Regions from separate parts of the Paenibacillus sp. FSL H3-0329 genome, predicted to be linked through region 2. Evidence: predicted binding sites of a transcription regulator. Region 2 holds the regulator's gene; the other holds the start of a gene.
The links. Region 2 encodes CtsR, which represses protease genes until heat stress. Its sites were predicted from a motif close to ATGGTCAATAAAGGTCAAACA; they were not measured.

Region 1 (15,373 bases), 800 kb from region 2:
ATGTCAGCGATTGTGCTATCTTCGGATTCACCGGAACGGTGGGAGATAACTGCTGTGTAACCAGCACGTTTAGCCATTTCGATAGCATCAAAAGTTTCAGTCAATGTACCAATTTGGTTAACCTTAACCAAGATGGAGTTACCGATACCTTTTTCGATACCTGTTGCAAGACGCTCAGTGTTAGTTACGAACAAGTCGTCACCAACCAATTGGACTTTGTCGCCCAATTTTTCAGTAAGCAATTTCCAGCCATCCCAGTCGTCTTCGGACATACCGTCTTCGATTGTGATGATAGGATATTTTTCAACCCATGAAGCAAGAAGGTCAACATACTCAGCGGAAGTGTAAGATTTACCTTCGCCAGCAAGGGTGTATTTACCGTCTTTGTAGAACTCAGTGGAAGCAACGTCCATACCCAAGAATACGTCAACACCTGGTTTGTAACCAGCTTTTTCAATAGCTTCGATGATTGTAGTGATTGCTTCTTCATTCGAACCAAGGTTCGGTGCGAAACCACCTTCGTCACCAACAGCTGTGTTCAGGCCTTTGGATTGAAGTACGGATTTCAAGTTGTGGAAGATTTCAGCACCTGTGCGAAGAGCTTCTTTGAAGCTTGGAGCTCCTACAGGAAGAACCATGAACTCTTGAACGTCGATGTTGTTATCCGCATGCTCACCACCATTGATGATGTTCATCATTGGTACTGGAAGAGTTTTAGCGTTGAATCCGCCCAGGTATACGTACAAAGGAATATCCAAAGCTGCTGCAGCTGCACGAGCTACTGCCATGGATACAGCTAGGATTGCGTTAGCGCCCAATTTACCTTTGTTAGGAGTTCCGTCCAAAGTAATCATCAATTTGTCGATGCCCACTTGGTCAAGAGCGTCCATACCGATAACTTCTGGAGCGATGATTTCATTTACGTTCTCAACAGCTTTCAGAACGCCTTTACCCATGTAACGGGATTTGTCGCCATCACGAAGTTCTACAGCTTCGTGAGCACCAGTGGAAGCGCCGGAAGGAACGATAGCGCGGCCTTTAGCACCGGATTCCAGATAAACGTCAACCTCTACTGTAGGGTTACCACGGGAGTCAAGGACTTCGCGAGCATATACATCAGAAATAATAGTCATGTAAGTTAATCTCCTTTTAACATTGTTTTGGTCTTACTTGTATAGCTTAAAATCAAAGGCGTTATACCTTACCTTACTTACGGCTAGCAATCATGGATTGTCCGGTCATTTCCGCAGGTTGAGGAAGTCCCATCAAATCTAGGATTGTTGGTGCTACGTCTGCAAGAATACCGGATTCACGCAATACAACATTCTCAGTAGTCACGATGAACGGAACAGGATTGGTTGTATGAGCTGTGAACGGGCGACCGTTCTCGTCAAATACCATATCTGCATTACCATGGTCAGCGATAATAATTGCAACGCCACCTTTGGCAACAACCGCATCCACTACTTTACCCACACACTCATCCGTCACTTCTACAGCCTTGATTGTTGGTTCCAGCATGCCGGAGTGTCCAACCATATCAGGATTGGCAAAGTTAAGAATGATAGCATCCTGTCTTTCCGCTTCGATTTCCGCTACGCAGGCTGCAGCCACTTCGTATGCGCTCATCTCAGGTTGAAGATCATAGGTTGCCACTTTAGGAGAGTTGATTAAGATCCGGGTTTCCCCAGGAAGCTCCTCGTCACGTCCACCGCTGAAGAAGAAGGTTACATGCGGATATTTTTCAGTTTCCGCGATGCGCAGTTGCTTCTTGTTTTGTTGAACAAGCACTTCACCCAATGTGTTATCCAGGTTCTTCGGTGAGTAGGCTACATAACCTTGTACCGTTTCGCTGAAAGTAGTTAGGCATACGAAGTGCAGGTTTTGCGGGAACAAAGGACCACGGTCGAAACCGCGGAAATCTTGATTCGTGAACACTTGTGACAATTGAATAGCACGGTCAGGACGGAAGTTGAGGAACACGACGGAATCGCCGCTCTCTACTGCCGTTACAGGTTTGCCTTCACTGTCTACAATTACACTAGGTTCAACGAATTCATCAAATACCGAGTTTTCATAAGATGAAGTGATGGCTTGCACAGCATCCGTGTATTTAGGGCCTTCACCATAAACCATAGCACGGTAGGCTTTCTCTACACGTTCCCAACGTTTATCACGATCCATTGCGTAATAACGTCCGGACACCGTTGCAATTGTACCCACGCCAACCTCTTCGATTTTAGCTACTAGATCTTGGACAAACTTCTTCCCACTATCAGGAGCTACGTCACGGCCGTCCATAAAAGCATGGATATACACTTCATGCATATCTTCTTTTTTAGCCAGGTCAAGCATAGCAAACAGGTGGTTAATATGGCTATGTACCCCTCCGTCGGATACAAGCGCATATAGGTGAAGCTTTTTGCCAGTGTTCTTAGCATTTCTCACTGCACTAACCAGGGTTTCGTTATCGAAGAACTCGCCCTCGCGGATCGATTTATCGATACGAGTCAAATCCTGATAAACGATCCGGCCTGCACCAATATTCAAATGCCCTACTTCGGAATTGCCCATTTGCCCTTCCGGAAGGCCTACAGCTTCACCGCAAGCAGTGAGTGTAGTGTTAGGATATTGTTTCAGGTAACGGTCATAGTTAGGTTTGTTGGCTTGAGCAACGGCATTACCTTCTGTCGTTCCACGCAAACCAAAACCATCCATGATGATCAAAGCTACGGGTTTTGGAGCTGACATCTTACTTCGCCCCCTCAACCAATTGAACGAAGGAATCCGGTTGTAAGCTGGCACCGCCAACAAGCGCACCATCGATGTCGCTTTGGCCCATGTACTCAGTTACATTCTCAGGCTTCACGCTGCCGCCGTATTGAATACGAACAGCTTCAGCTGTTGCTGCATCATACAGATCTTTTACAAGACTGCGGATGTAAGCAATAACTTCGTTAGCATCTTGGGAAGTGGAAGATTTACCTGTGCCAATAGCCCAGATAGGTTCGTATGCAATAACAACTTTTGCTGCTTGCTCGGCACTAAGACCTTGGAATGCAGCTTCAGTTTGTACTTTACATACTGCTTTAGTTTGATCAGCTTCACGCTCTTCGAGCTTTTCGCCAACACATACGATAGGAGTAATTCCGTGACGGAATGCAGCATGCATTTTCTTATTCACGATTTCATCCGTTTCGCCAAAATAAGCACGACGCTCAGAGTGGCCAATGATAACATAGTCCACACCAAGATCACTTAGCATTACACCACTGATCTCGCCTGTGTAAGCACCGTTATCTTCAAAGTGTAGGTTTTGTGCACCAATCTTGATGTTAGTACCTTTTGCAGCTGCTACAAGTGCAGGCAGGTTAGTAAATGGAGCGCAGATTACAGTCTCAACGCCTTCTACTTCTGCTTTGCCTTTAATTTCAGCAATAAAGCTTTCTGCTTCAGGAACTGTTTTGAACATTTTCCAGTTACCTGCAATAATAGGTGTTCTCATGACTTATGTTGCCTCCTTCTTAGGTCTTACTTATCGTTCAGTGCTTCTACGCCAGGAAGCGCCTTGCCTTCCATGAACTCAAGGGATGCACCGCCACCAGTGGAGATATGATCCATTTGATCAGCCAGGTGGAATTTCTCTGCTGCTGCTGCGGAATCTCCGCCACCAATAACAGTGTAACCTTCAGTAGTTGCACAAGCTTTTGCTACTGCAAGTGTACCTTCAGCGAATTTATCGATTTCGAATACGCCCATAGGTCCATTCCAGACAACCAGCTTGGAGTTCTTGATAATATCGGCATAAAGTTCACGAGTCTTAGGTCCGATATCAAGTCCTTCCCAACCTTCTGGGATTTCATTGTAATCAACGATCTTAGTGTTAGCGTCAGCACCAAATTTATCAGCAACAACAACATCAACAGGAAGCATGAAGTTTTTACCAAGTGCTTTTGCTTTTTCGATGAATCCAAGAGCAACGTCAAGTTTGTCGTTGTCTACTAGTGATTTACCGATTTCAAAGCCTTGTGCTTTAGTGAATGTATAAGACAATCCACCGCCGATCAGGACGTTATCAGCCAAAGACAACAAGTTATCAATAACATCAATCTTGTCTTTAACTTTCGAACCCCCGATGATCGCAGTGAAAGGACGTTCTGGGTTAGAAAGAGCTTTACCAAGAACGGACAATTCTTTCTCCATCAAAAGACCGGATACAGCCGGCAGGAAATGAGCGATACCTTCTGTCGATGCATGTGCACGGTGAGCCGCGCCAAACGCATCATTAACAAACAAATCAGCCAGTTCAGCGAATTGTTTAGCCAGTTCAGGATCGTTTTTCTCTTCACCTGGGTAGAAGCGAACATTTTCAAGTACAAGTACGTCGCCTTCGCCTAGCTCAGCGATTTTTGCTTTTACAGCTTCGCCAATTGCTTCGTCAGCTTTAGCTACTGGTTTGCCAAGAAGCTCGGACAGACGTTCAGCAGCAGTAGTCAAACGCATGGAATCTACGAATTCGCCTTTAGGACGACCCATATGACTCGCAAGAATGATCTTTGCACCGTTCTCGATCAAATATTTAATGGTTGGAAGTGTTTCGCGAATACGAGTATCATCAGTAATTTTACCGTCTTCTACAGGTACGTTGAAATCCACGCGTACAAATACGCGCTTACCCTTTACTTCTACATCACGGACGCTTTTTTTGTTCATGATTAATTCCTCCACACCCAAAATTGTTTCTAGCAGGAAACAAGAAATACATTTAGAAAGAGCGGAAACAAGGAATTTCTGTTTCCGCTCTATAGATGTTGCTTATATCAAGTCAATTACTTAGCGATTTTAGCGAATTTCTCCAAAGTACGAACCAATTGTGCAGTGTAGGACATTTCATTGTCATACCAAGCAACAGTTTTAACCAGTTGTTTGTCGCCAACAGTCAATACTTTAGTTTGTGTAGCATCGAACAGGGATCCGAAAGTCATACCTTTGATGTCAGAAGATACGATTTCATCTTCAGTGTAACCATAAGTGTCTGGATCGGAAGCTGCTTTCATTGCTGCGTTGATTTCTTCAACAGTAACGCTCTTATCAAGAACAGTTACAAGCTCAGTCAGGGAACCAGTTGCAACTGGAACACGTTGAGCTGCACCATCCAATTTACCTTTAAGTTCTGGAATAACCAGACCGATTGCTTTAGCAGCACCAGTAGTGTTAGGAATGATGTTCTCAGCTGCTGCACGAGCGCGTCTGAAGTCACCTTTAGCATGTGGAGCATCCAAAGTGTTTTGGTCGCCAGTGTAAGCATGAATTGTAGTCATCAAGCCTTCAACGATACCGAACTTGTCGTTCAGTACTTTTGCCATTGGAGCTAGGCAGTTAGTTGTGCAAGATGCGCCGGAAATAACAGTCTCAGTACCATCAAGAATGTCATCGTTAACGTTGTAAACGACAGTTTTCATGTCGCCAGTAGCTGGAGCGGAGATAACTACTTTCTTAGCTCCACCTTTCAAGTGTTTTTCAGCTGCTTCTTTAGTTGTGAAGAAACCTGTGCACTCAAGTACGATATCAACGCCTAGGTCGCCCCATGGCAATTCTTCAGGGTTGCGGTTAGCAAGAACCTTAACTTCTTTACCATTGACTTTGAAGAAGCCATCATGCACTTCAACATCACCTTGGAATTTACCTTGAGTTGTATCATATTTAAGCAAATGAGCAAGCATCTTAGCGTCAGTCAAATCGTTGATTGCTACCACTTCGATACCTTCTACATTTTGAATACGGCGGAAAGCAAGGCGTCCAATACGTCCAAAACCGTTAATTCCAACTTTTACACTCATTGAATAGTTCCTCCTAGAATTCGTTTTATTTATTCAAAACAGACGGTGAGGTCTGTCATGACAACAATGTTAAGTATGATGCAAGAAGTATGTTATTGCCTGCAATCTAAAAACTACGAAGATAGCTGTAGTTGATTGTCAATTTCCTTGCCTATTTCTACTGCGGCAGCCTCGTCCGTGACGAGAATATTCTCCTGCCCGAAACGCAGCATGGCATGAATGGCTTTGGCCTTGGGTTTGCCTCCTGCAATACCGATGACTTTCTCTGTCCGAATAATATCTTCTAGACGTAGACCCATCGTAAGCATGGTATGGACAACCTGACCCTCTTCATTGAAATAATAGCCAAAAGATTCGGCCACTGCCCCTTCACCCTGGATTTCCGAGACTGTAGCCTCGTCCAGTTTGCGGCGGCGGGTCATTTCAATGGCATCCCCAATCCCATGTACAATAATACGCGAACTGCGGATGGTTTGTACAATCTCTCCAATATTAGAGTCAAGTGCCAGCGATTGGTATGCATCCCCACTAAGCAAATCAGGGACATGCAACAACCGGTAGTTGGCTCCAACCCGCTTTGCCATTGTTGAGGCAATCGTGTTGGCTTGAATCTCCATACTCTCTCCTAATCCTCCACGCGCCGGAACAAACCAAGCGTTCTTATAGGAAAGGGACAACGGCGGTGTCAGTTGATCAGCCATATCGGCAAGCGTCGATCCACCTGTGACGGCAACTGTATCATCTGCGCGAAGTATACTCAGCAGCGCTTTCGCACCCGCCCGGCCAAGCTCTCGTTTGGTGAACGGCGATGACTCACAATCACCCGGTACTACAATAACTTTATCCAGACCATACGTTGCTCGAATTTTCTCTTCCAGCTCATCCAGACCAAATAGGCTCTTAACAACCGGCTCTAGCAAATCAAGCAGTCTACGTCCAGCAGCGCTAATGCGCATGCCAACACTCTCGATCTCAATAAGCCCTTGCGATTTCAGAAGATCCGTCTCGGCACGCAGTACCCGCTCAGTCATATCTAGCGAAGCGGCTAGCGTTCTGCGCCCAATAATATCGGACAGCATGATCTGATGAAGAATCGTGTACCGTCTCTTAAGGGTTTCCATGAGATCAGGCAGAAGCTGCTTTTGGATATCTAATAAATTACGCATACTTTCACTCCTGCAACTTCGTCTTCCTCTATTCCCTTGTTCATGGTCTCAAAACGTCCCGGGTAAACTTTTTAAGTCCCACCCATATTCTAACCAAATATTGCTCGAAGCGCAAGTCTTCCGAGAGTAGAATTCTCAAGCACTTGTCTTCTTATACATTAATAAGGTCAGAAAAAGATATAGCACCCGATGCCTGCCCCTAGAGCGCTTGTCCAGTATTAATATTACATTGCAATTGTGTAAAAATTGTATTATAATCATTTTTGTTGCGCCCGTGGTCCAATGGATATGACGTAGGCCTCCGAAGCCTGAGATCCAAGTTCGATTCTTGGCGGGCGCGCCATTAATTTGATTTTTGCACATAATTTAGTAGTGCCTATACTACTACTTAACCAAAGAGCCGCTTGTCGGCTCTTTTTTTCGAATATAAGTTTGACTTTCTTTGACTTTTTGTTTGAATTTGTTTATCATGTGGGTAATACGGCAAGAGTAAAAATGAATACATTTGAAGAACCAATATCAAGGAGGTTTTCCACGTGAGTTATATTCCTATGGTAGTAGAACAGAGCAACCGCGGCGAGCGCGCTTATGACATCTATTCCCGCCTGCTGAAGGACCGCATCATTTTCCTTGGAACGGAGGTTAATGACGTGGTAGCCAATTCTATCATCGCACAAATGCTGTTCTTGGCTGCCGAAGATCCTGACAAGGACATTCACCTTTACGTGAATAGCCCAGGCGGTTCCATTACTGCAGGTATGGCTATTTTTGATACAATGCAGTACATTAAACCAGACGTTTCCACCATCTGTGTGGGTATGGCAGCTTCCATGGGAGCTTTCCTGCTAAACGCTGGCGCCAAAGGCAAACGCTTCGCACTGCCTAACAGCGAGATCATGATCCACCAGCCTCTGGGTGGTGCTCAAGGTCAAGCAACGGACATTGAAATCCGTGCCCGCCGCATCCTCAAATTGCGCGATAAGCTGAACCGTATTCTAGCAGAACGTACGGGTCAACCTCTAGAACGTATTGAGAAGGATACAGATCGCGACTACTTCATGACTGCTGCAGACGCGGCTGAATACGGTATCGTAGATAAAGTAATCGAGAAGACATTGCCTAGCGGTGTGTAAGCTATAAAGTAAAAATATAAAGAGGCTGTGCTCTAACCATAACGGATAGGGCACAGCCTCTTTATATTTTATAGAAGACCTAAATCCAATCAATTCAGCCCGCCATAACCTAGTGCATCCAGCTTCTCGGCAATTACGCGATAACCCCGGCCATTCGGATGCAAATGATCAATGGATAACAGCCCTCTCTCATTTCCTGCGAACTCACTGTAAATCGAAGCAAATCCACAGACTCGGCTGCTGTACTGTGCTGCGTATTGATTAAACTGTCTGACCCACTCTGTCGCACCAACCACCTGAGGATAGGGATTATATAATCCCACAATTCTAATGATAAAAGGTCTACGCGTCCTCGCCTTCAATTGTATAAGGATATTCATAATTGCAGAGAAATTTTGTTTGCATTCCTGAAGCGATCTGCGCAGTTCTGCGGATAAGTTCCCTTGCTGTCTTGCTGCTGATTTGGCCGCGTGAATCAAATCATTACCACCGATAGACACAGTGATGATATCGGCTTCTCGAACGGCCTCACGCATCATGGAATTTCCGCGCAGCCGCTGCTCCAGCTCTGAAGTAGTCATTCCGTTCACGCCTAAATTCGTAGAGGCTACAGTAGTCCGCAGTCTCCCTTCTGCCATTCTACGGTACACCGGAACAAAACCGTTACCTGGCAGAGCACCAAATCCAGTCGTCAAGGAATCGCCAATTGCAGTATATTGGTAGCCCATAGCTCTCCCCCGTTCATAAACTAGTTACTCCCTTTAGCATATGAACTAGAGACAACTCCGGTAAGGGGGAGATGCCTTGTGCTGACATTAGCGGAGACGAGGTATCTCCATTTATTTCATGCCAGCAAACGGGCTGCTGTCATCCGGCAAAAGCTCTTTGAAACTAAAGGTATACTCAGGGAAGCCTGCAGCATACGCTGTGTACTCATATAATTGGAAGAACAGAACAACCTTGTCATCCTTCAGATAGAAATATTTCTCCGTATTCAATCCGTTGAATCCTCCCAAATAACTATCCTCTGCCTTCAGCAGCTTGCTCAGCTTAGCATTCAGCTGTTTTTTGTAGTTTGGATTAGCTCCAAACAGGTCGCCCAACAATAGACGTTTACCATCTTTAAGCGAGAAGGTGAATGCCTCACGGTTAGTCATTCCATGAGCGCCGCCCGTATCACTATACTGATGCATCACTATGCTGATCACACCATTCTGATTGTAGGTCACTACATAACCTGAATCATAGGTGTATTTGGGCTCTGCTCCATCTCGATCGGAGATATCCTGTTCTGCACCCGCCGCGAATTTCATAACACTTTCCTTCAAAGTATTATTAATAGCTTGTTGCGCACTGGAATTGCCCAATCCACTGATCTTCGGATAATCAAGCTGAATAAAAGCTTCTGTCCGATCTTTAGCATAAGTTTCCGTGGTTACCGTCAGCGCGTTCTGCGGTCTGTTCACCACATTCAGCTTACTGGCGGCCCGACTCCAATCTACCTTATAACCCATATAATCATTTAACAATCCTGATGGAACGTAGAGGCGATTATTAATTAACTTCCCTTCATACTCTCGAATGAAATAGTTATTCACCCACACAGAAGTACCGTAACTGGATAACATCAACTTCGCCGTGGCCGATCCTTTTCCAATCATGTACGCATTTTCCTTCTTATCATACGCAAGCGGTAATCTCAACACATCTCGCATAAAAGTTATGGGAATCCAGGCCTGTCCTTCCTTCAAAATACCTTCCTGTAACGAATTTATCCCGTTTGCCTTTAAAACGATACGCGAATCAATAGCTTTATTCTCCGTTTTACTAGCTGCTGCATAACCCGTTTCGCTGGGCAGCAGACCTCCACCAAACAATAAACCTGCCGACATCAGACCTATGCCCCATTTGCGTACTGATTCTTTTGAAATAATATTCATCATCTTATTTTTCCTCTCCTTTCCAATTTATTAAACAGAATCGTAGAGAACTTACACAAAAAAAGAGGCGCCCCCCACTATTACTAGTGGAAGATCACCTCTCCTCTCTGCATTCACCTTGTTCTGATACTATTTCAATTCATACATTACGCTTAGCTGAGTTGTAACTTTAACTACTCCGGGTTGCACGGATGTGCTTGCACCAGCATCTGCTGCAGCCATATTCATTTTTAGATTCTGTTCAAAATAAACCGGAGTGACATCGCCATCATTTTGGCTGACCGTGATCACTTGACCCAAGCTGCGTTTAGCTGCCTTAGCAATAGCCCCTGCTTTAACATCTGCATTCGCCATCGCTTTTTCAATCACCTGAGCTTCAAATGCAGAAGTATCTTCCACAGAAAAACGTGCATTTCCGATATTATTCGCCCCTGCCGCAGATGCAGCGTCCAGCAATTCACCAACCTTGGTCAGATCTCTATAAGACACTAACAGCGTATGATTGGCGTTGTACCCCTTCACTTGCTGTCCTTCTTTTTCGCTGTAACTATAATTGGGTTGCACATAAAACTGCGTGCTTTGAATATCTTTATCTGCAATTTTCCAAGTATTCTTCAGTAAAGTCATAATCTTCTGAATTTTAGCGGCATTGGTCTTCTGCGCTTCTTGCGCAGTTGTGGCCGTAGTATCCACACCGATGGTCAAGTATACGATATCCGGCTTGAGGGACAATTCGCCTTTACCTACTACACTAACGACATTTTTCTGCACTTCATCTGCGTAAGCCTTTGCAGGACCTTGGAAAACACCACTCATGCTGATCCCTCCAATTAACAAGCTCCCTACGATCATCACTGAACCAATTTTCTTCAATAAACCTTTCATATTTGCCAGCCCCTTTCATTTCTTGTGATTTGTTATTATCCTCTAGACGAGTCATTTTGGTAAATGTTGCACGTCTCAATCTATTTTTTGGTATTAAAAAAAGCCCCGAAGGGCTTTTGGTCATGCGATAAATAAAGTCTTCCTAGCAGAAACGATGTTGTCTTCCTATTATTGGTTCTCAAGCTCTTCTTTGCTGACCAGACTTGTCAAAGCGTTTACAGCTTGATCGGCATCCGCACCGTCCGCGCTAATGTAAATCTCCGTGCCGGAACTGATAGCGAGGCTCATAATCCCCATAATACTTTTAGCATTTACTTTTTTATCATCTTTTTCCACGAAAATCTCCGACGAAAACTTGTTAGCTTCTTGCACAAACAATGCTGCCGGTCGGGCATGAAGCCCTGTCTTCAACCGAACAACTACCGGGTGCTTTGTCATGAAACGCTTACCCCCTAATTGAGTTCTCCCCAAAAGTTTCACATTAATTTTATATTATTATATCATTATAACGTAAACCACACTAGAAAAAAAGTAATTAGCCGCCTCGAACCTTGTCCGCCAGCTCATCAATCTTACGAAGCCGATGATTTACTCCCGACTTACTGACTGTACCTTTGAGCATTTCACCAACCTCCTTGAGGTTGATATCTGGATGCGCCATTCGAATTTCTGCTACTTCACGCAGTTTATCCGGCAAATTCTCCAGTCCCATTTCTCGCTGCAACAGCTTGATATTCTCAATCTGCCGCACCGCAGCACTTATTGTTTTGTTGAGATTTGCGGTCTCGCAGTTCACGATCCGATTCACGGAATTACGCATATCGCGCATAATTCTTACATCCTCAAATTTGAACAACGCCTGATGCGCTCCAATCAAACTTAAGAATTCAATGATCTTCTCGCCTTCTTTAATGTAAAGAATGAATCCTTTTTTACGTTCAATGCAGCGTGCATTTAAGTGGAATTCCCCAGCCAGATCCACTAATGCTTTACAATGTTCCTCATACATCGAGGAAATCTCCAAATGGTAGGAGGAGCCTTCCGGATTATTAACCGATCCGCCAGCCAGAAAGGCACCACGCAAATAAGCACGCTTGCAGCAGTTATTCCCAACAATCTCATCATCAATACCATCGGTAAAAATAAATCCTTCCGACACAATTCTAAGATCCTTTAGGATCTCTTGTACACGGTTTGGAATTCTGACGATATAGACGTTATTTTTCTTCAAACGCATTTTTTTACGCACGAGTAGCTCAATATGGACCTGGTAATATTTCTTAAGTAAAGAATATACCCGCCTTGCAATCGCGGCGTTCTCCGTCGAAATGTCGAGAATAACCTTTTTGCTTGAAAGCTGCACAGATCCATTCATACGGATAAGCGCTGACATTTCCGCCTTCTCGCAGCAGGGTTCACTCTCCACCATCGTCAGCTCTTTTTTGGTAAGGGCCGCAAAAGACAAGGGTCTCACCTCTTTCTTGATAAGTACTTCATTCTCATCTATAAGTTATACCCTAGGGTTTCTGTTTATCCAATCCTGCACAAGCTGATAAATGTGATGGCTAAGCTTATCGGTATCATGTCTCAAATAAGTTCGGAATAAAACCAGTTTATCGGCTATAACCTTGTATCCATTGCCATCCAGCGCTTCTTTATCAAGCTGCACCGGGCGCGCGCCCTTCTCGGCGTACTTCGTCTGGACCTGTTCCGGAATCTCACCGTCATTAACAATAACATAATCGAATAAATCAATCCCGATATGATCATATACAGCTTGAAGATGATCGCTGACGGTATAGTTATCCGTTTCACCCGGCTGAGTCATTACGTTGCAGACGAAAATTTTGATAGCATTCGAAGATACAACCGCTTCTGCCAGTTTCGGAACAAGCAGGTTGGGAAGAATGCTCGTATACAGACTGCCAGGACCCAGCAGGATCGCATCTGCATTCCGAATCGCCTCAAGCGCTTCGGGCAACGGTTCTACATCTGGCGGCTCCAAGGACACTCGTCTGATGATCCCGCCAGCTTCAGGGATTTTGGACTCCCCTGTGATAATCGTGCCGTCCGACATTTCTGCATGCAGGATTACAGCCTCACCGGCCGCAGGCAATACCCGCCCGCGAACAGCGAATAATCGACTAAGCTCCCGAACAGCCGTAACGAAATCGCCGGATATATCCGTGAGCGCAGCAAGAATCAAGTTGCCGAGACTATGACCAGCTAGTCCCTCACCCGTGTTGAAACGGTATCTCATAATCTCTGCCATGAGCGGCTCAACATCAGCCATAGCTGTCAATACGTTGCGGATGTCCCCAGGAGGAGGCATTTGCAGTTCACTGCGTAAAATACCAGAGCTTCCCCCATCATCGGCAACGGTAACAATAGCAGTAATATCTAATGGCTTCTCTTTTAAACCACGAAGCATGACAGATAACCCCGTGCCACCGCCCATAACGACGATACGCGGACGCTGTCTTTGTTCTTCAGCCACTATGACCCCTTCTCTCTAGTGCCGATCACGCTCGGAATCCCGATGACTAACGGTTACGGATTCCGTCTCGCTAACGCCCAGCATTTTACCCAAATACTCGGATATGGCTACAGAACGGTGTTTACCTCCCGTACAGCCAATGCCAATGATAATCTGGGACTTACCTTCCTTACGATATTGCGGAATTAGAAAATGAAGCATATCGAGCAGTTTGGTCAGGAACACCTGTGTTTCAGGCCACTTCATTACATAATCGTAGACTTCACTGTCCTGGCCGGTTTTAGGCCGCAGATGGTCCACATAATGTGGGTTAGGCAAGAAGCGGACATCGAAGACAAGATCTGCATCAATAGGAATACCGTACTTAAATCCGAAGGATGTAATATTGACGGAAAGCGTACTTTTTCCTAGATGCGAAAACCGTGAAATGATCTTCTCCTTAAGCTGCACGGGCTTCATACTGCTGGTATCTAAACATAACGTAGCTGAATTTTTCAATTCTTCAAGCATCTTACGTTCTAGCTTGATACCATCAAGCGGTAGCCCTTTAGGTGCTAATGGATGATGACGTCGACTTTCCTTGTAACGCTGAACAAGTACTGAATCTGTAGCATCCAAAAACAAAATCTCACAGCCAATGGTTGACTCATCCTTGATATAGGCAAGAGACTCAGACAAAGCAGTGAAGAATTCTCGACCACGCAGGTCAATTACAAGGGCTACCTTGGCAATCTTACCCTTCGACTGTTCAATTAGCTCTGCGAACTTGGGAATCAGTACCGGTGGTAAATTATCGACACAGAAGAACCCTAGGTCTTCCAGACTCTGTACAGCAATTGTCTTCCCCGCACCTGACATTCCCGTAATAATAATCAGGGTGGCTCCAGCCGTTGGGGTATTGTCCAATTCGGTCATAAAAGCGTCCCCTCCCTAGATTTAGTATATGAATACTTCCCGTCTTTTAAGAACGCAGCAAAAGGCCGGCAGCCCCAACAATACCTGCGTCATTGCCAAGCTCAGCTGGAATAATCGAAACACCAGTTTGAAGCGGAGCCGGTGTCAATTTCGCAAACACACGACGAACCTCATCAAATAGAATATCTCCAGCCTTAGACACGCCGCCGCCAACGATAAATACTTCAGGGTTAAGCACAGCCGCAACAGAAGCCATGGATTTACCCAGATAGTACGCTGCACGATTCACTATACGGATAGCTACTTCATCGCCAGCCTTAGCCGCATCAAAAACTTCTTTCGCAGCAATCTTCTCTACCATAGAGAGGGAAGTACGATCGCCACGAGCTACTGCATCATTAGCCATGCGGATAATACCTGTAGCGGAGGAAACGGTTTCCAGACAGCCCATGTTGCCACAGCCGCATTGAATAGCTTCCAGATCCGGCACTACTGTGATATGTCCAAGCTCACCAGCTAGTCCCGCAAAACCTTGATAAATCTTTCCATTAATAATGATTCCGCCACCGACACCTGTTCCAAGCGTATAGCAGACACAGTTATCAACGCCACGTCCCGCACCACTCCAAGCTTCCCCCAGTGCAGCCACATTCGCATCATTGTCTATTTTGACAGGCTTGTTCCAACGATCTTCCAAAATGGAACGGATCGGCACATCTCTAAATCCTATGTTAGGCGCAAGGATGATGATTCCTTCACGAATATTTGTGAACCCGGCTACACCCGCTCCTACACCTGCAAGCTGATCCCAAGAGTACGGGGAATCCTCCACAATTTGGCGTACATACTTCTCGATATTATCGATAACAGTATCGACACCCTCTGCAGTTCCTGTAGGTCCCTCATAAGTATGTAGCAGGGTACCTTCAGCATTACAGATTCCAACCTTAATTGCAGTTCCACCCAAATCCACGCCAACGTAGATATTCTCAGACAT
Region 2 (15,373 bases):
TCCCAGCTTATATCCTCGCTCACGAGCAAGTGCCCATACCTCTTCTAATAACTTCAAGCTATCTGCGTCCTTAAAGGCTGGATCTGTATCCGGAAAATGCCTGCCAATATCACCAAGTCCAAGTGCGCCTAGAATCGCGTCACTAACTGCATGCAGCAGTACATCTGCATCGGAATGCCCAAGCAATCCTTTTTCGTAAGGAATCGTAACTCCCCCAATAATACAAGGCCTGCCCTCTACCAGCTGATGCACATCAAATCCTTGTCCTACAGCGATCATGATTGTCCCTCTCCCCTGTTTCTTTCTGTGAATTCTGCATAATCCAAATCATCAGGTGTCGTAATCTTAATATTTCTGTAGCTTCCCTCTACCACAGAAACCGGAATCCCCGCACGCTCCGCCAAGCTGGAGTCATCGGTGCCCAGAAAGCCATCCCGTTCCGCCGCTGCATAAGCCTCCAGCAAATCAGAAAGACGAAAAGTCTGCGGGGTTTGAATCGCCCACAGACTTCGCCGATCCGGCGTAGACAGTACTTGTCCTTCATTATCCACCTGTTTGATCGTATCCTTGACGGGTACAGCAAGAACCGAAGCACCAATCTGCTTCGCTCGTTCGTAGCAAGCCTCAATTTCATTCGGCTGTACAAACGGACGAACACCATCATGTACCATTACCCACTGTGTCGTAAGTTTCAACAACCCTTTATGTACGGAATGCTGACGCTCAGATCCACCAGTTACTATAGCCTTAACCTTGTCCAGCTTATAGAGCTGTATCCATTCCCGGCAGCGTTCAACATCCTCTTCACCGGTTACGAGCACGATTTCAGAGATCAATTCGTGCTGCTGGAATACCTCCAGCGTATGAACGATAATCGGCTTCCCCTGCAGTAACAAATATTGCTTGCTCTCCGCAGTTCCCATTCGCGTTCCTCTGCCTGCCGCCACAATGACGACGCCCACACTGTTTGACATTAATCTGGCTCCTGTCTTTCACGTATAATCCCATCATAACGTGTTTGGCGGGCATTTCCAACCCATAGGACAGTCCCCATACACTTTATCTTCACTTATTGCGCTTTTTCCAAAAGTTTTGGCTTAGCAAATATCATTCGGCCAGCCGAAGTTTGCAGCACGCTAGTGACCAGAACCTCCATCGTAGTCCCGATATATTCCCGTCCGCCCTCTACAACAATCATCGTTCCATCGTCTAAGTAGGCTACACCTTGCCCATGCTCTTTGCCATCCTTAATGACCTGAACTACGATTTCCTCACCAGGCAGCACTACTGGCTTCACAGCATTCGCCAGATCGTTAATATTCAGTACGGAAACGCCCTGCAATTCGCAAACCTTATTTAAGTTGAAATCATTAGTGACTACTTTACCTTGCAGTACCTTCGCCAACTTCACTAACTTACTGTCAACCTCAGAGATTTCTTCAAAATCTCCCTCATAGATCAATACCTTCACATCAAGCTCTTTTTGAATTTTGTTTAGAATATCAAGCCCACGCCGTCCCCGGTTCCGCTTCAACAAATCCGAAGAATCAGCAATATGCTGGAGCTCTTCTAGTACGAATTCAGGTATGACAATGGTTCCCTCAATAAATCCCGTCTTACAAATGTCAGCGATTCTTCCATCGATAATAACACTTGTGTCGAGGATTTTATGTTCCTCAAGCCCGCGGCCTTCCGGCTCAGCCGCTTGACCCCAGCGTCCAGATGTCCACAGTGCAGCTAGCTCCTCTTTTTTCTCCAAACCGATCCGCAGCCCCAGATATCCAAAAGCTAACGTAGCTGGCACTTGCAGCAGCTGCCCAGCTTTCCCAAGCCAGATCATTGCAGGGTATAACAGAAGAGATAACAGAAGCCCCCCTGTAAGCCCAGCTGCACTTGCAGCTAATTCATTCATTGGAATACGCGAACAGTAGTGAACCGCCTCCCGCAGTTTTGAACCTCCCCATTCCGCGCATAAAGACCCCGCAAACAAAAAAATAATGGCACCCAGCACCGTAAATAAAATGCTTCCTTCTACAGGTAAGCTTTCACCCAGCTTTTCCATCCCCTTGGGGAATCCTCTTTCGAGCGCATGGTATAGCGAAAAACCTGACCAAGCACCACATATTAAGGCAAAAGACAAAATCACTTTTTTCCACATAACCTAACGCACCTCCTTTTTATTCATCCTAAATGGATCTATTCCTCACCAGTATGTTCCAATTTTCAAGACGATAAACTTGGGTTAGTGCTGGAAATGCAAAAAGGCTTTGCCATCCCCTAGGGAAGACAAAACCTTTGGTCATAATTTATTCAGTTACCTTACCTTATGGACCGATTAACCGTTCTTGGAGTGATACACTTTATCCTCTGAACGGCTACGACGACGATGACGGCGTCTGGCTGTCAACCGATCAATATTTTGCTTAAAGCCGTATAATGCGTAAATTCCAAGTAAGACAAAGATCAGCTTAGCGATTTGCTCTGGGAACACAACAGCTACAGCCACTGCAACAACAATAACCACTGGCGCTCCAACCACCGCTTTTTTCGGCAATCCAATCTTTTTAAAATTAGGATATTTAACAGTGCTGACCATCAAATAAGATAAGAGCAGTGTAGCAACGATCATAAACGGAGCCGAAACATCTTTATTAAAAAGAGCTAATGTGGCCAGTACACCACCTGCAGCAGGAATTGGCAAACCGATAAAATAACCCGGAACCCCCGGACGAACATTAAAACGGGCTAAGCGCAAAGCACCAAACACCGGAAAAATCGCAGTTACTGTCCAGCCTAATGCAGAGTTTAAATCCTGCAGGCTTGAGACGTACAAAATAACGGCCGGTGCGACTCCGAAAGAAACGACATCAGATAAGGAGTCCAGCTCCTTGCCAAATTCGCTTTCGCATTTTAGAGCGCGAGCTACTCGACCATCTAAGCCGTCTAACAGCATAGCAATAATAACCATGATAGCGGCCATGCTAATCTTACCGTCAAACGCCATCATGATACCAAACATTCCGAGCATCAAATTACCTATCGTAAAAAGACTCGGAATTGATTTTTGTATCATTTCTTCACCTCAATTTTCTAACTTTGGCCTTTAACGTCCCCAATATTACGTGATTGTATGTTATTTACATTTGCCTGTCAATAAGAACTTGCTTCTGTAAACGTTTGAGCCCATCCTGAATATTACGGGCCCGCACCTCCCCAATTCCGTCCACTTCATCCAATTCAGCTATGCTTGCGGACATCAAATTAGGCAGCATTTCAAACCGCTCCACCAGATTGTGAATGATCACATTCGGAAGCCGCGGAATTTTGTTAAGCAGGCGATAACCACGTGGAGTCACCACTTCTTCAGAGGTAATGGCCGTAGAAGAATAACCCAATATACGGGCAATATGGTTGTCATCCATCAGATCATCATCGCTTATCCGTTTGAGACCAGCGATAATTTCACGGATTTTATCTTCCTGCTCTTCCTTAGCATAGTCTCTGTATAGAAGCCATGCTTCTTCCTCTGTATTTCCAACCAGTTCTTCCATCTGCATGCTGATCAGGCGTCCTTCGTTGCCCAATTCGTTGATATAGCGTTTGATCTCCATTTTTATGCGCAAAACCATCTCTACACGCTGGATAACACCCACTACTTCAGCAACGGTAACAATGCCCTCATATTCTGAAGCTGACAAATTCGTCAGTCCTTGCGTGAGCACTGCTTTATACTTCTCGAGTGTCTGAATCGCTTGGTTAGCCTTTGCCAAAATTGCGCCGATCTCTTTGAGTGCATAACGTATCGAGCCTTGATAAAGCGTGATGATATTGCGGCGTTGTGAAATGGAAACCACCAGCTTACCCGTTTGCTTCGCTACCCGCTCCGCGGTCCGGTGACGGATCCCCGTCTCGATGGATGAGATAGAGGAATCCGGTATAAGTTGTGTATTAGCATACAATATACGCTTTAAATCCTCACTTAGAATAATAGCTCCGTCCATTTTAGCTAGCTCATATAAATAATTGGGCGAAAAATCGCAGTTAATGGAGAATCCGCCATCCACTACGTCCATCACCTCAGGACTGTACCCTACGACAATAAGTGCCCCTGTCTTAGCGCGCAGCACATTCTCCAAACCTTCCCGAAAAGGTGTACCCGGTGCCGCCAGTCTGAGCAGATCATTCATATTCTCTAATTGGTTATATTCTTTCATATCCCTGTGCCCCCTAATCTAACGCGACCGATAGTGCATCTGCTACGGTACTGACGCCAATAATCTGGATATCTTGCGGGTGCTTCCATCCCTTCATGCTCTTTTCAGGCATAATCACCCGCCGGAAGCCAAGTTTTGCGGCCTCCTTAACGCGCATTTCCGCGCGCGAAACGCCTCTTACCTCACCGGTAAGTCCTACTTCTCCGAAGAAAACGTCGTAAGGTTTTGTTGAAATATCACGAAAACTGGAGGCGATACTAATTGCTACAGCTAGATCAATCGCCGGTTCATCCAGCTTTACTCCCCCGGCAACATTAAGGTATGCATCCTGATTCTGCAGGAACATGCCCATCCGTTTCTCGAGTACAGCGATAATAAGTGCCATCCGCTGGTGATCCATGCCTGTGCACATTCGCCGTGGGGAAGGGAAGTGGGTGGCAGCAACAAGTGCCTGAAGTTCTACAAGCACAGGTCTAGTTCCCTCCATACTAGCCACCACAGTAGAACCAGCCACGCCAAGCGGACGTTCCGATAAAAAGAGCTCCGATGGATTCTCTACTTCGGTAAGCCCCGCTTCACCCATTTCGAAAATGCCGATTTCATTCGTAGAGCCAAAGCGGTTTTTTACAGCCCGCAAAAGTCTATACGTATGATGCCGCTCACCCTCAAAATACAGCACGCAGTCCACCATATGTTCAAGCATCCGTGGTCCAGCAATAGCCCCTTCCTTGGTAACATGACCAACGAGAACTGTTGCAATTCCACGAATCTTAGCGATACGCATAAATCTTGTCGTACACTCCCGAACCTGGGTCACGCTGCCTGGCGCACTCGTTACTTCTGGCATAAATACGGTCTGAATAGAATCGATGACAAGAAATTGTGGCTGGATTTGTTCGATCGCTTCTTCTATGCTTTCCATATTTGTCTCACATAGTACATAAAGCTCCGTTGACAACGCATCGAGGCGATCCGCGCGCAGCTTAGTTTGCCTTACCGATTCTTCGCCCGAGATATACAGTACTCGCAATCCCTGTGTTGTAAGGGCGTGCGAGGTCTGTAATAAGAGCGTAGATTTACCGATTCCTGGGTCTCCCCCTACTAGTACCAGCGATCCTGGTACGATCCCCCCACCGAGAACACGGTTAAGCTCACCTATACCTGTCAGTATGCGCGGTTCCTTGTCACTTTCTATACTTATGATCGACTGTGCCTTTTCTTTACTATGAAAAATAGGGGCATTCATTCCCTGTGTTTTGACTACGCTTTCCGTTTCCTCCACCATGGAGTTCCAAGCCTGGCACCCTGGGCATTTCCCGAACCATTTTGGCGATTCGTATCCACAGTCGGTGCAAAAAAATTTTGTTTTTGCTTTAGCCATTTGTTCTCCTTACGGTCCGAACTGTTTACAATTCGGATCATTTTCTTCTAATGAAAGTTTACCATTTCTACCCCTTTAACGAAAGGTCATTCGGTATTTGCATTAAATGTATATTTTAAATTGATCTATTTCCAATAAAAAAAGCTTCCGCTCCTCTATAAATAAGGAGCGAAAGCCTTGTTTATTTTATTCGGATTCTACTTCTTTTTCAAGCGCTGGCGCTACTGGAGCATCCACTTTAGTCACCACAAGTTCTCCGCCGACCTCATCAATATTGAGGGAATCACCCTTTTGGATATTTCCTCTCAACAATTCCTCAGAAAGACGGTCCTCAATATGCTTCTGAATTGCCCGGCGCAATGGACGTGCACCAAAGGCTGGGTCATAACCTTCTTTAGCCAAGAAGGCCTTCGCTGCATTCGTGAGTACGAAATCAACATCATATTCACGCAGGCGCTTGCGGAGCTCATCAGACATCAACGTAACGATCTCAGCGATATGTTTCTCATCGAGTGAGTGGAAGACGATGATTTCGTCGATCCGGTTCAAGAACTCTGGACGGAAGCTCTTCTTGAGCTCTTCCATAACCTTGCCCTTCATATTGCCGTATTCTGCTCCTGCATCTTGCACAGCCGTGAATCCAAGCGTCGAATTCTTCTTGATTGCCTGTGCGCCTACGTTAGAGGTCAGAATGATAAGTGTATTACGGAAGTCAACTACCCGGCCTTTAGAGTCGGTAAGGCGACCATCTTCAAGCACTTGCAGCAAAATGTTGAATACTTCCGGATGCGCTTTTTCAATTTCATCAAGCAGTACTACAGAGTATGGTTTACGACGTACCTTCTCTGTTAATTGGCCGCCTTCTTCATAGCCGACATATCCAGGAGGGGCACCAACTAAACGGGACGTGGAGTGCTTCTCCATGTATTCCGACATATCAATACGAATGACCGCATTTTCATCGCCGAACATAGCTTCAGCAAGCGCACGTGCCAACTCAGTTTTACCTACACCCGTAGGACCGAGGAAGATAAACGAGCCCATTGGACGTTTCGGATCTTTAAGACCCGCACGCGCCCGGCGCAATGCCCGGCTGACAGCCTTAACAGCTTCGTCCTGACCAATCACTCGTTCATGCAACAGAGCTTCCATGTTAAGCAGACGGTCGGTCTCTTCTTCCTTCAGCTTGCTTACAGGGATCCCCGTCCAGCTTGCGACAACCTGTGCGATATCTTCAGGTGTAACTTCAGAATCGGTGCGTCCTTGCTTTTCTTTCCACTGGTTCTTAGTCGTATCAAGCTCTTCACGGATTTTTTGCTCCGTATCACGCAGGGCAGCCGCTTTCTCAAACTCTTGGCTCTGAACAGCGGAATCCTTCTCCTTGCGGATATCATCCAAGCGCATTTCTAGTTCCTTCAGATTTGGCGGGATAGTGTAAGAGTGAAGCCTTACTTTAGACCCTGCTTCATCGATAAGGTCAATGGCTTTATCCGGCAGGAACCGATCCGGAATGTAACGATCAGACAGCTTTACAGCTTCCACGATAGCTTCATCCGTAATTTTCACACGGTGATGTGCTTCATAACGATCGCGAAGTCCAAATAGAATTTGTACCGCTTCTTCTGGAGATGGCTGATCCACCGTAATCGGTTGGAAACGGCGCTCCAAAGCTGCATCTTTTTCAATATATTTACGATATTCATCCAGCGTCGTCGCACCGATGCACTGAAGTTCTCCGCGGGCTAAAGCCGGCTTAAGAATGTTAGATGCATCAATAGCACCTTCTGCGCCACCAGCACCGATCAGCGTATGAAGCTCATCGATAAAGAGTACGATATTCCCCGCTTGGCGAATCTCATCCATGATTTTCTTGAGGCGGTCTTCAAACTCACCGCGATATTTAGTACCAGCCACTACAGAGCCCATATCGAGCGTCATTACGCGTTTGTCGCGCAGTGTTTCTGGAATTTCATTATTAATGATCTTTTGGGCCAAGCCTTCAGCAATAGCTGTTTTACCAACCCCAGGTTCACCTATCAACACCGGGTTGTTCTTCGTCCGGCGGCTCAGTACCTGAATAACACGTTCAATTTCCTTGCTACGACCGATAACTGGATCCAGGTTGCCATCCTTGGCATAAGCCGTCAAATCGCGTGCTAGGCCGTCTAGAGTCGGTGTGCTGACATTAGCAGGTGTTCCGCTATGGCTGGATGCAGCCTCGCTGCTTCCCAGAAGCTGAAGCACTTGCTGACGAGCTTTGTTCAAGCTGATGCCGAGGTTATTAAGCACACGAGCCGCGACACCTTCTCCTTCACGAATAAGTCCTAGCAGAATATGCTCAGTGCCGACATACGTATGTCCCAGCTTGCGGGCTTCGTCCATCGACAACTCGATTACTTTTTTGGCGCGAGGAGTATAAGCAATGTTCGTAGGTTGTTCTTGGCCTCTGCCAATCAGTGTCTCCACTTCGTCCTGGATTTTCTCAAGACCCAGACCCAAAGCGATTAATGCTTTAGCAGCAATGCCGTCTCCTTCACGAATAAGTCCTAGCAAAATATGTTCTGTGCCAATATTGTTGTGTCCTAAACGAACAGCTTCTTCCTGCGCTAGCGCTAGCACTTTTTGTGCGCGTTCCGTAAATCTTCCAAACATCATATCTCCTGCACCTCCATGAATAATAAATATCTATATTAATGTTGTGTTCCCAGTGTTTCTCGGAGCAGTTTCGCCCGATACATATCCCGTTCAGTGGCGTTCATCTCGTCACCGAACATTTTTTGCAGAAATCCTGGCTGTGTCTTAACGTTAAGCTCATTAAGCACGGAAATCGAAGGGCCTTCCAGTATGCCAAGGTCAACCCCAAGTCTCACATCAGACAGCCGTTGTGCGGATTCTTTAAGCTCCATTAGAGCTGCATAACACAAAATCCCATAAGATCTTTTGACTCGGTCTGTAATTCTTAAAGCGGAATCTACAAGCAGCCTTTCACGGGCATTTCGTTCATGCTCTATAATCTGGGTGACTACACTGTGAAGGTTCTCGATGATTTCACTTTCCGTTTGACCGAGAGTAATCTGATTGGAAATTTGAAAGATGTTCCCTACTGCTTCGCTGCCCTCACCATAAATTCCTCTTACAGTCAATCCCACTTGATTCACTGCTGACAATATGCGATTGATCTGTTGGGTCATCACTAGTGCTGGCAAATGCAGCATTACTGAGGCACGCAGCCCTGTACCCACATTGGTGGGACAACTGGTCAAGTATCCTCTTTTATCATCAAAAGCGTAATTAACAGCTGATTCGAAGATATCATCGATGGCTGTCGCACGTTCCCATGCTTCTCTTACCTGAAGACCCGGGAACAGACATTGGATCCGCAGATGGTCTTCTTCGTTAATCATGATGCTGACCGACTCATCTTCATTTAATATCACAGCTGCACCACGTGAATCATTAGCCAGATTAGGACTGATGAGATGTTTCTCGACCAATACCTTTTTGTCCAGTTCATTCACTTCAGCAAGCTTTATCAGTTGAAAAGATCCGAATTCGGCAGCAGTTTCCCCATGAAACACAGGGGCCAGCAGCTCTAATACTTCTTCCGATTGCTCTAAGGAAGCAAGCATAGGGAATGGAAGATGCTCTAAGTTACGTGCAATACGCATACGGCTGCTAATTACAATCTCGGAGTGACTGCCTCCCGAGCGCATCCAATCACTAAGCGCTTGTTCAGTAAATCGGAGACTTGACATGTCATATCCCCCCTATATATCAAAGACTTTACTCTTGTGCCATTTCTTTTTCAAGTTGGCGAATTTGATCCCGCAGCTCTGCCGCAGTTTCGAATTCCTCCTGTGCGATACTTTGCTGTAATTCCAGCTTCAATTCATCAATTTGCCGTTTGAACACAATCTGTGCTCCAGCACGTTTGGGAATCTTGCCTACATGCGAAGTGCTGCCATGCACCCGTTTAAAGAGCGGGTCCAGTGCACTGTTAAAATATTTATAACAGGAGCTGCAGCCAAAACGACCCAATTTGCTAAACTGCGAGTACGTCATCCCACAATTCTCACATTGCAGACTCTGCGTAGTCTTCGTAGCAGCCGTCTTTTCCTTACCGGCCCCTTCAAGATCAAGCAGACCAGACAGCAAGCTGTGAATGGAGAATCCTCCAGCAGTTCCCGGGATCAGTTCACCCTTCTCCCGCGCACAGCTCTCGCAGATATGAAATTCTGTCTTCTCTCCATTCACGATCTTGGTGAAATGGAGTGTTGCTGGCTTGACGCCACATTCCTGACATTGCATAAGCGAAAGCCCCTCCCTTATGATTGACAATTATTTGCCTAACAAAGAGATTAACATCGCCTTCATAATCTTGGCCCGAATCTCATCCCGATATGGAATCTTAACCGTTAGGCAATCCCGAGAAACAGCAGCGCGCATAAGACACGCCTCACGCTTGCTTAGAAAACCAGCTTCCTCCAGTTGATAAATCAACCCTTCGGCAGCGTTCTGATCTATCCCGCCACCTATAGTATGGTTTAAATGGGCATGCAGTGCCACGTTGGGCGGCAATTCAAAACGTTGAATACGAATATATCCCCCGCCACCACGCTTACTTTCCACCACATAGCCTTTTTCCAGTGTAAAGCGTGTACTAATAACATAATTGATCTGTGACGGTACGCATGAGAACTGGTCCGCCAGGTCATTTCGCTGGATTTCCACCGTACCTTCGGGACTTTCATGCAAAATATTCTTCAGATATTGTTCAATAATATCAGAGATATTGCGCATCACTCATCCTCCAGTGCTCTTTAAAGCTTCATAATATCGCTTGCGCCCGCATCCTTAATGACATTCATTAGTGAACTTCATTCATATAAGTCTGAAGAAAACTTCACGAATTCAGAGGATCGCACTGTATGTCATCAGGTGCGTTGACTTTGACTTTCTTTGACTTTTTAATATTATAACATATTCTGTGCTAATTCCAAGAGGATTCTCTTATTTTTCACTTTTTTCAGCGAATGTATTCGGAAATAAAGAACTCTCCCAGCATCTTTCGAAGGGGAGAGCCTAATTATTTTCTAAAAATGATCAAAAAGTGCGGTTTCAGCTTGCGGTATGATTTCTTCGAGCCATTCCAGAGCCGTCGGATTACCAGTCACACGTCCATAACGAGCCAGCTCTGCTGGGCGTTTATATCCAAACATTAGAATCGTCAGCGTACCAATATCACAGCTTAAGTCAGCTGCATCCCGTTCACCCTCTATACGCAAGAAAGCTGCTGCTCCCTCTTCGGAGACAGTCCATTCCCACAACCCGTCATTCCATGGTGCATATTTATCTTCAATATAAATAACCTGTTTCTTCTGACTGCTGTGACACTTAAAAGAATAACTCTCCACAAATACTTTAGCATTAACAATACGCGCCATAAAATAAGGATAATTCTCCTGCTCTATACGCGGATCAGGCAGCAAAAAGGGTAACATATCATCGGATGGCACCAGTTTTAGCGATGCACCGGTCACCATCGAATCGTGATTCGCAAGAAATGTCCACAGCCCCTGCCGGGCCTGTTCGTTCAAAAACACAAATTCATCAATGACCAGTTCTCTATTTTCTATCTTATATAGTACGTATCCTTCAGGTTCCCCAAGCTGTGAATAAAATACCGCAGTCTGACCTTCATTATCCAGAACAGAGTTCTCCCACCAGTCCAAATCACGCTTAAGTGTTCCGTTATATCTAACTGCAAAACGATTGTATAAGTTGTCCAATACTTCGATATCTTTAACACCACGTCTTACCTTGCCCTCAACTTCAACCTTCTTGGGAAACTTGGCAACAGGAATGGAGTATTTCTTATATTCACAATAAACTTCCCAACCAAATTTGCGATAAAAGGGGATCAAGAACGGATGCAGAAAAGATAATGTCTGCCCCGCCTCATTCATCGTTTGCAGCGTATGCGCTAGGAGCTTTGCCACATGACCCTGTCTGCGATTCTCCGGCCATGTCGCTACCCCAGCGAGCCCTCCCATAGGTACTAATCTACCTTGTATGTACACTTGGAATGGAAGAAGAGTAAGTTTGGCTTCCAAAGTACCTTCTTCAAAAGCACCCCATACGCGTTCTGCTTTAAATCTTTCCTTAGCATTAGCCCTTTTCTCACTAGGCAGCTTGTATTGAAAAGCATATTCAGATAAATCCATGCTTAGATCAAACTCTTCTGAGTGCAACTGTCTGATATCCACAAAACTCACCTCACCATTTATGAATTTACTTTTATGGTTAGTATAACAAGAGAGTGTATTGTGTGCGAATTATAAGGATATTTTTCGAACTTTTTTTAGTTATCCACAGCTTTAAGGAGTTTCAAAAATAGTCTTGTAATCTTGTCCTATTCAAGTTAAAATAATTATCCACTTATCAATCCCTCTATCCACATAAATCTGACTATATCCACAGCAACCCGTGTATTACTTAGGTTTTCTGTTGACAGATCTACATAAATATGTACTTAATCCACACCATTCGGTGATTTTTTGCCTTTTAATTATCTATCCACATGTGCGTAAGTTTTCTGCAAATTCCAATGAATTATCCACAAGTTTTCCACAATCTATAATAGACGCAAAAAAGCCACTGTCGATTACTCAACAGTGGTCTTGTGTGCTTGGCAACGTCCTACTCTCCCAGGACCCTTCGGTCCAAGTACCATCGGCGCTGGAGGGCTTAACGGTCGTGTTCGGGATGGGTACGCGTGGAACCCCTCCGCTATCGCCACCAAACATGCGTCTGTGAAACAGACGCTGCCGCGTGAAATTCGGTTCATCACCAGAAGTGAGAATGAATTTCTAAGCGTGTTACAGGCTTAATCGCCTGAAAACTGAATCCGAAACGAATCTGCATTCTAAGTATAGGATAAGCCCTCGACCGATTAGTATTGGTCAGCTCCATGCATTGCTGCACTTCCACCTCCAACCTATCTACCTCGTCGTCTTCAAGGGGTCTTACTAATTGGGAAATCTCATCTTGAGGGGGGCTTCACGCTTAGATGCTTTCAGCGCTTATCCCGTCCGTACGTAGCTACCCAGCCATGCTCCTGGCGGAACAACTGGTGCACCAGCGGTACGTCCATCCCGGTCCTCTCGTACTAAGGACAGCTCCTCTCAAATTTCCTGCGCCCACGACAGATAGGGACCGAACTGTCTCACGACGTTCTGAACCCAGCTCGCGTACCGCTTTAATGGGCGAACAGCCCAACCCTTGGGACCTACTTCAGCCCCAGGATGCGATGAGCCGACATCGAGGTGCCAAACCTCCCCGTCGATGTGGACTCTTGGGGGAGATAAGCCTGTTATCCCCAGGGTAGCTTTTATCCGTTGAGCGATGGCCCTTCCATGCGGTACCACCGGATCACTAAGTCCGACTTTCGTCCCTGCTCGACTTGTAGGTCTCGCAGTCAAGCTCCCTTATGCCTTTGCACTCTGCGAATGATTTCCAACCATTCTGAGGGAACCTTGGAACGCCTCCGTTACTCTTTAGGAGGCGACCGCCCCAGTCAAACTGCCCGCCTGACACGGTCCCCGTACCCGGTAAGGGTACTAGGTTAGAACCTAGATACGATCAGGGTGGTATCCCAACGGCGCCTCCACCGAAGCTTGCGCTCCGATTTCTACGGCTCCCACCTATCCTGTACAGATCGTACCCAAATTCAATATCAAGCTGCAGTAAAGCTCCATGGGGTCTTTCCGTCTTGTCGCGGGTAACCTGCATCTTCACAGGTATTAAAATTTCACCGGATCTCTCGTTGAGACAGCGCCCAAGTCGTTACGCCATTCGTGCGGGTCAGAATTTACCTGACAAGGAATTTCGCTACCTTAGGACCGTTATAGTTACGGCCGCCGTTTACTGGGGCTTCGGTTCATAGCTTCGGGTTACCCCTAACCACTCCCCTTAACCTTCCAGCACCGGGCAGGCGTCAGCCCGTATACTTCGCCTTGCGGCTTCGCACAGACCTGTGTTTTTGCTAAACAGTCGCTTGGGCCTTTTCACTGCGGCCCCCTCGTGCTATTCACACTACCGGGGCACCCCTTCTCCCGAAGTTACGGGGTCATTTTGCCGAGTTCCTTAACGAGAGTTCTTCCGCGCGCCTTAGAATTCTCTTCTCGCCTACCTGTGTCGGTTTGCGGTACGGGCACCTTCTCCTGGCTAGAGGCTTTTCTTGGCAGTGTGAGATCATGACCTTCGCTACTATAATTTTCGCTCCCCATCACAGCCCAGCCTTATCGATGTGCGGATTTGCCTACACATCAGCCTCACTGCTTAGACGGACATCCATCAGTCCGCGTCACTACCCTCCTGCGTCACCCCATCGCTCATAGCGGATTACGGTGGTACAGTAATTTCAAACTGTTGTCCTTCGACTACGCCTTTCGGCCTCGCCTTAGGTCCCGACTTACCCTGAGCGGACGAGCCTTCCTCAGGAAACCTTGGGCTTTCGGCGGATCAGATTCTCACTGATCTTTTCGTTACTCATACCGGCATTCTCACTTGTGTAGTGTCCAGCGCTCTTTTCAGTACACCTTCAACCCCTACACAACGCTCCCCTACCCCAGATACATAGTATCTAGCCATAGCTTCGGTGGTGTGTTTAGCCCCGTTACATTTTCGGCGCAGAGTCACTCGACCAGTGAGCTATTACGCACTCTTTCAATGGTGGCTGCTTCTAAGCCAACATCCTGGTTGTCTGTGCAACTCCACATCCTTTCCCACTTAACACACACTTGGGGACCTTAGCTGATGGTCTGGGCTGTTTCCCTTTTGACAATGGATCTTAGCACTCACTGTCTGACTCCCGGCAATAAGTATATGGCATTCGGAGTTTGACTGAGCTTGGTAATCCTTGCGGACCCCGCACCCAATCAGTGCTCTACCTCCACTACTCTTATACCGAGGCTAGCCCTAAAGCTATTTCGGGGAGAACCAGCTATCTCCGAGTTCGATTGGAATTTCTCCGCTACCCCCACCTCATCCCCGCACTTTTCAACGTACGTGGGTTCGGGCCTCCAGTGCGTGTTACCGCACCTTCACCCTGGACAGGGGTAGATCACACGGTTTCGGGTCTACGTCCACATACTAAATCGCCCTATTCAGACTCGCTTTCGCTGCGGCTCCACCTTCTCGGCTTAACCTTGCATGTTAAACGTAACTCGCCGGTTCATTCTACAAAAGGCACGCCATCACCCATAGATCGGGCTCTGACTTTTTGTAAGCACACGGTTTCAGGTTCTATTTCACTCCCCTTCCGGGGTGCTTTTCACCTTTCCCTCACGGTACTGTTTCACTATCGGTCGCCAGGTAGTATTTAGCCTTAGCAGATGGTCCTGCTGGATTCATACGGGGTTTCACGTGCCCCGCACTACTCGGGATCCGTCTCGGAGAGAACACAGTTTAGGTTACAGGGCTTTTACCTCTATCGCGGGCCTTTCCAGACCTCTTCACCTACCATATTCCTTTGTAACTCCATGTGAGACGTCCCACAACCCCAAGAGGCAAGCCCCTTGGTTTAGGCTGTTCCGCGTTCGCTCGCCGCTACTGACGGAATCACTATTGTTTTCTCTTCCTCAGGGTACTTAGATGTTTCAGTTCCCCTGGTCTGCCTCTACACACCCTATGTATTCAGGTATGAGTAACTGCGAATTACCACAGCTGGGTTTCCCCATTCGGACACCCCCGGATCAAAGCTTGCTTACAGCTCCCC

Region 1: clpP (ATP-dependent Clp endopeptidase proteolytic subunit ClpP) is a predicted target of CtsR. The motif match lies at 7,436-7,456, and genes of this name have one in related genera.

What each region holds. Positions count from the first base shown of each region.
Region 1 covers NZ_CP150150.1:179,124-194,496, reverse strand. The annotation lists gene eno (phosphopyruvate hydratase) at 1-1,133, opposite strand, end outside; gene gpmI (2,3-bisphosphoglycerate-independent phosphoglycerate mutase) at 1,207-2,751, opposite strand; gene tpiA (triose-phosphate isomerase) at 2,753-3,505, opposite strand; gene NSQ66_RS00930 (phosphoglycerate kinase) at 3,532-4,713, opposite strand; gene gap (type I glyceraldehyde-3-phosphate dehydrogenase) at 4,830-5,840, opposite strand; gene NSQ66_RS00920 (sugar-binding domain-containing protein) at 5,954-7,006, opposite strand; tRNA gene NSQ66_RS00915 (tRNA-Arg) at 7,275-7,349, shown strand; gene clpP (ATP-dependent Clp endopeptidase proteolytic subunit ClpP) at 7,543-8,139, shown strand; gene NSQ66_RS00905 (GDSL-type esterase/lipase family protein) at 8,229-8,867, opposite strand; gene NSQ66_RS00900 (DUF4163 domain-containing protein) at 8,979-10,082, opposite strand; gene NSQ66_RS00895 (SIMPL domain-containing protein) at 10,209-10,964, opposite strand; gene NSQ66_RS00890 (HPr family phosphocarrier protein) at 11,133-11,402, opposite strand; gene whiA (DNA-binding protein WhiA) at 11,500-12,429, opposite strand; gene NSQ66_RS00880 (YvcK family protein) at 12,475-13,422, opposite strand; gene rapZ (RNase adapter RapZ) at 13,477-14,376, opposite strand; gene NSQ66_RS00870 (ROK family glucokinase) at 14,423-15,373, opposite strand.
Region 2 covers NZ_CP150150.1:6,252,112-6,267,484, forward strand. The annotation lists gene ispF (2-C-methyl-D-erythritol 2,4-cyclodiphosphate synthase) at 1-279, opposite strand, end outside; gene ispD (2-C-methyl-D-erythritol 4-phosphate cytidylyltransferase) at 276-974, opposite strand; gene NSQ66_RS27745 (PIN/TRAM domain-containing protein) at 1,070-2,158, opposite strand; gene pssA (CDP-diacylglycerol--serine O-phosphatidyltransferase) at 2,336-3,073, opposite strand; gene disA (DNA integrity scanning diadenylate cyclase DisA) at 3,138-4,214, opposite strand; gene radA (DNA repair protein RadA) at 4,228-5,595, opposite strand; gene clpC (ATP-dependent protease ATP-binding subunit ClpC) at 5,782-8,250, opposite strand; gene NSQ66_RS27770 (protein arginine kinase) at 8,286-9,350, opposite strand; gene NSQ66_RS27775 (UvrB/UvrC motif-containing protein) at 9,379-9,903, opposite strand; gene NSQ66_RS27780 (CtsR family transcriptional regulator) at 9,934-10,395, opposite strand; gene NSQ66_RS27785 (GNAT family N-acetyltransferase) at 10,689-11,861, opposite strand; rRNA gene rrf (5S ribosomal RNA) at 12,282-12,398, opposite strand; rRNA gene NSQ66_RS27795 (23S ribosomal RNA) at 12,528-15,373, opposite strand, start outside.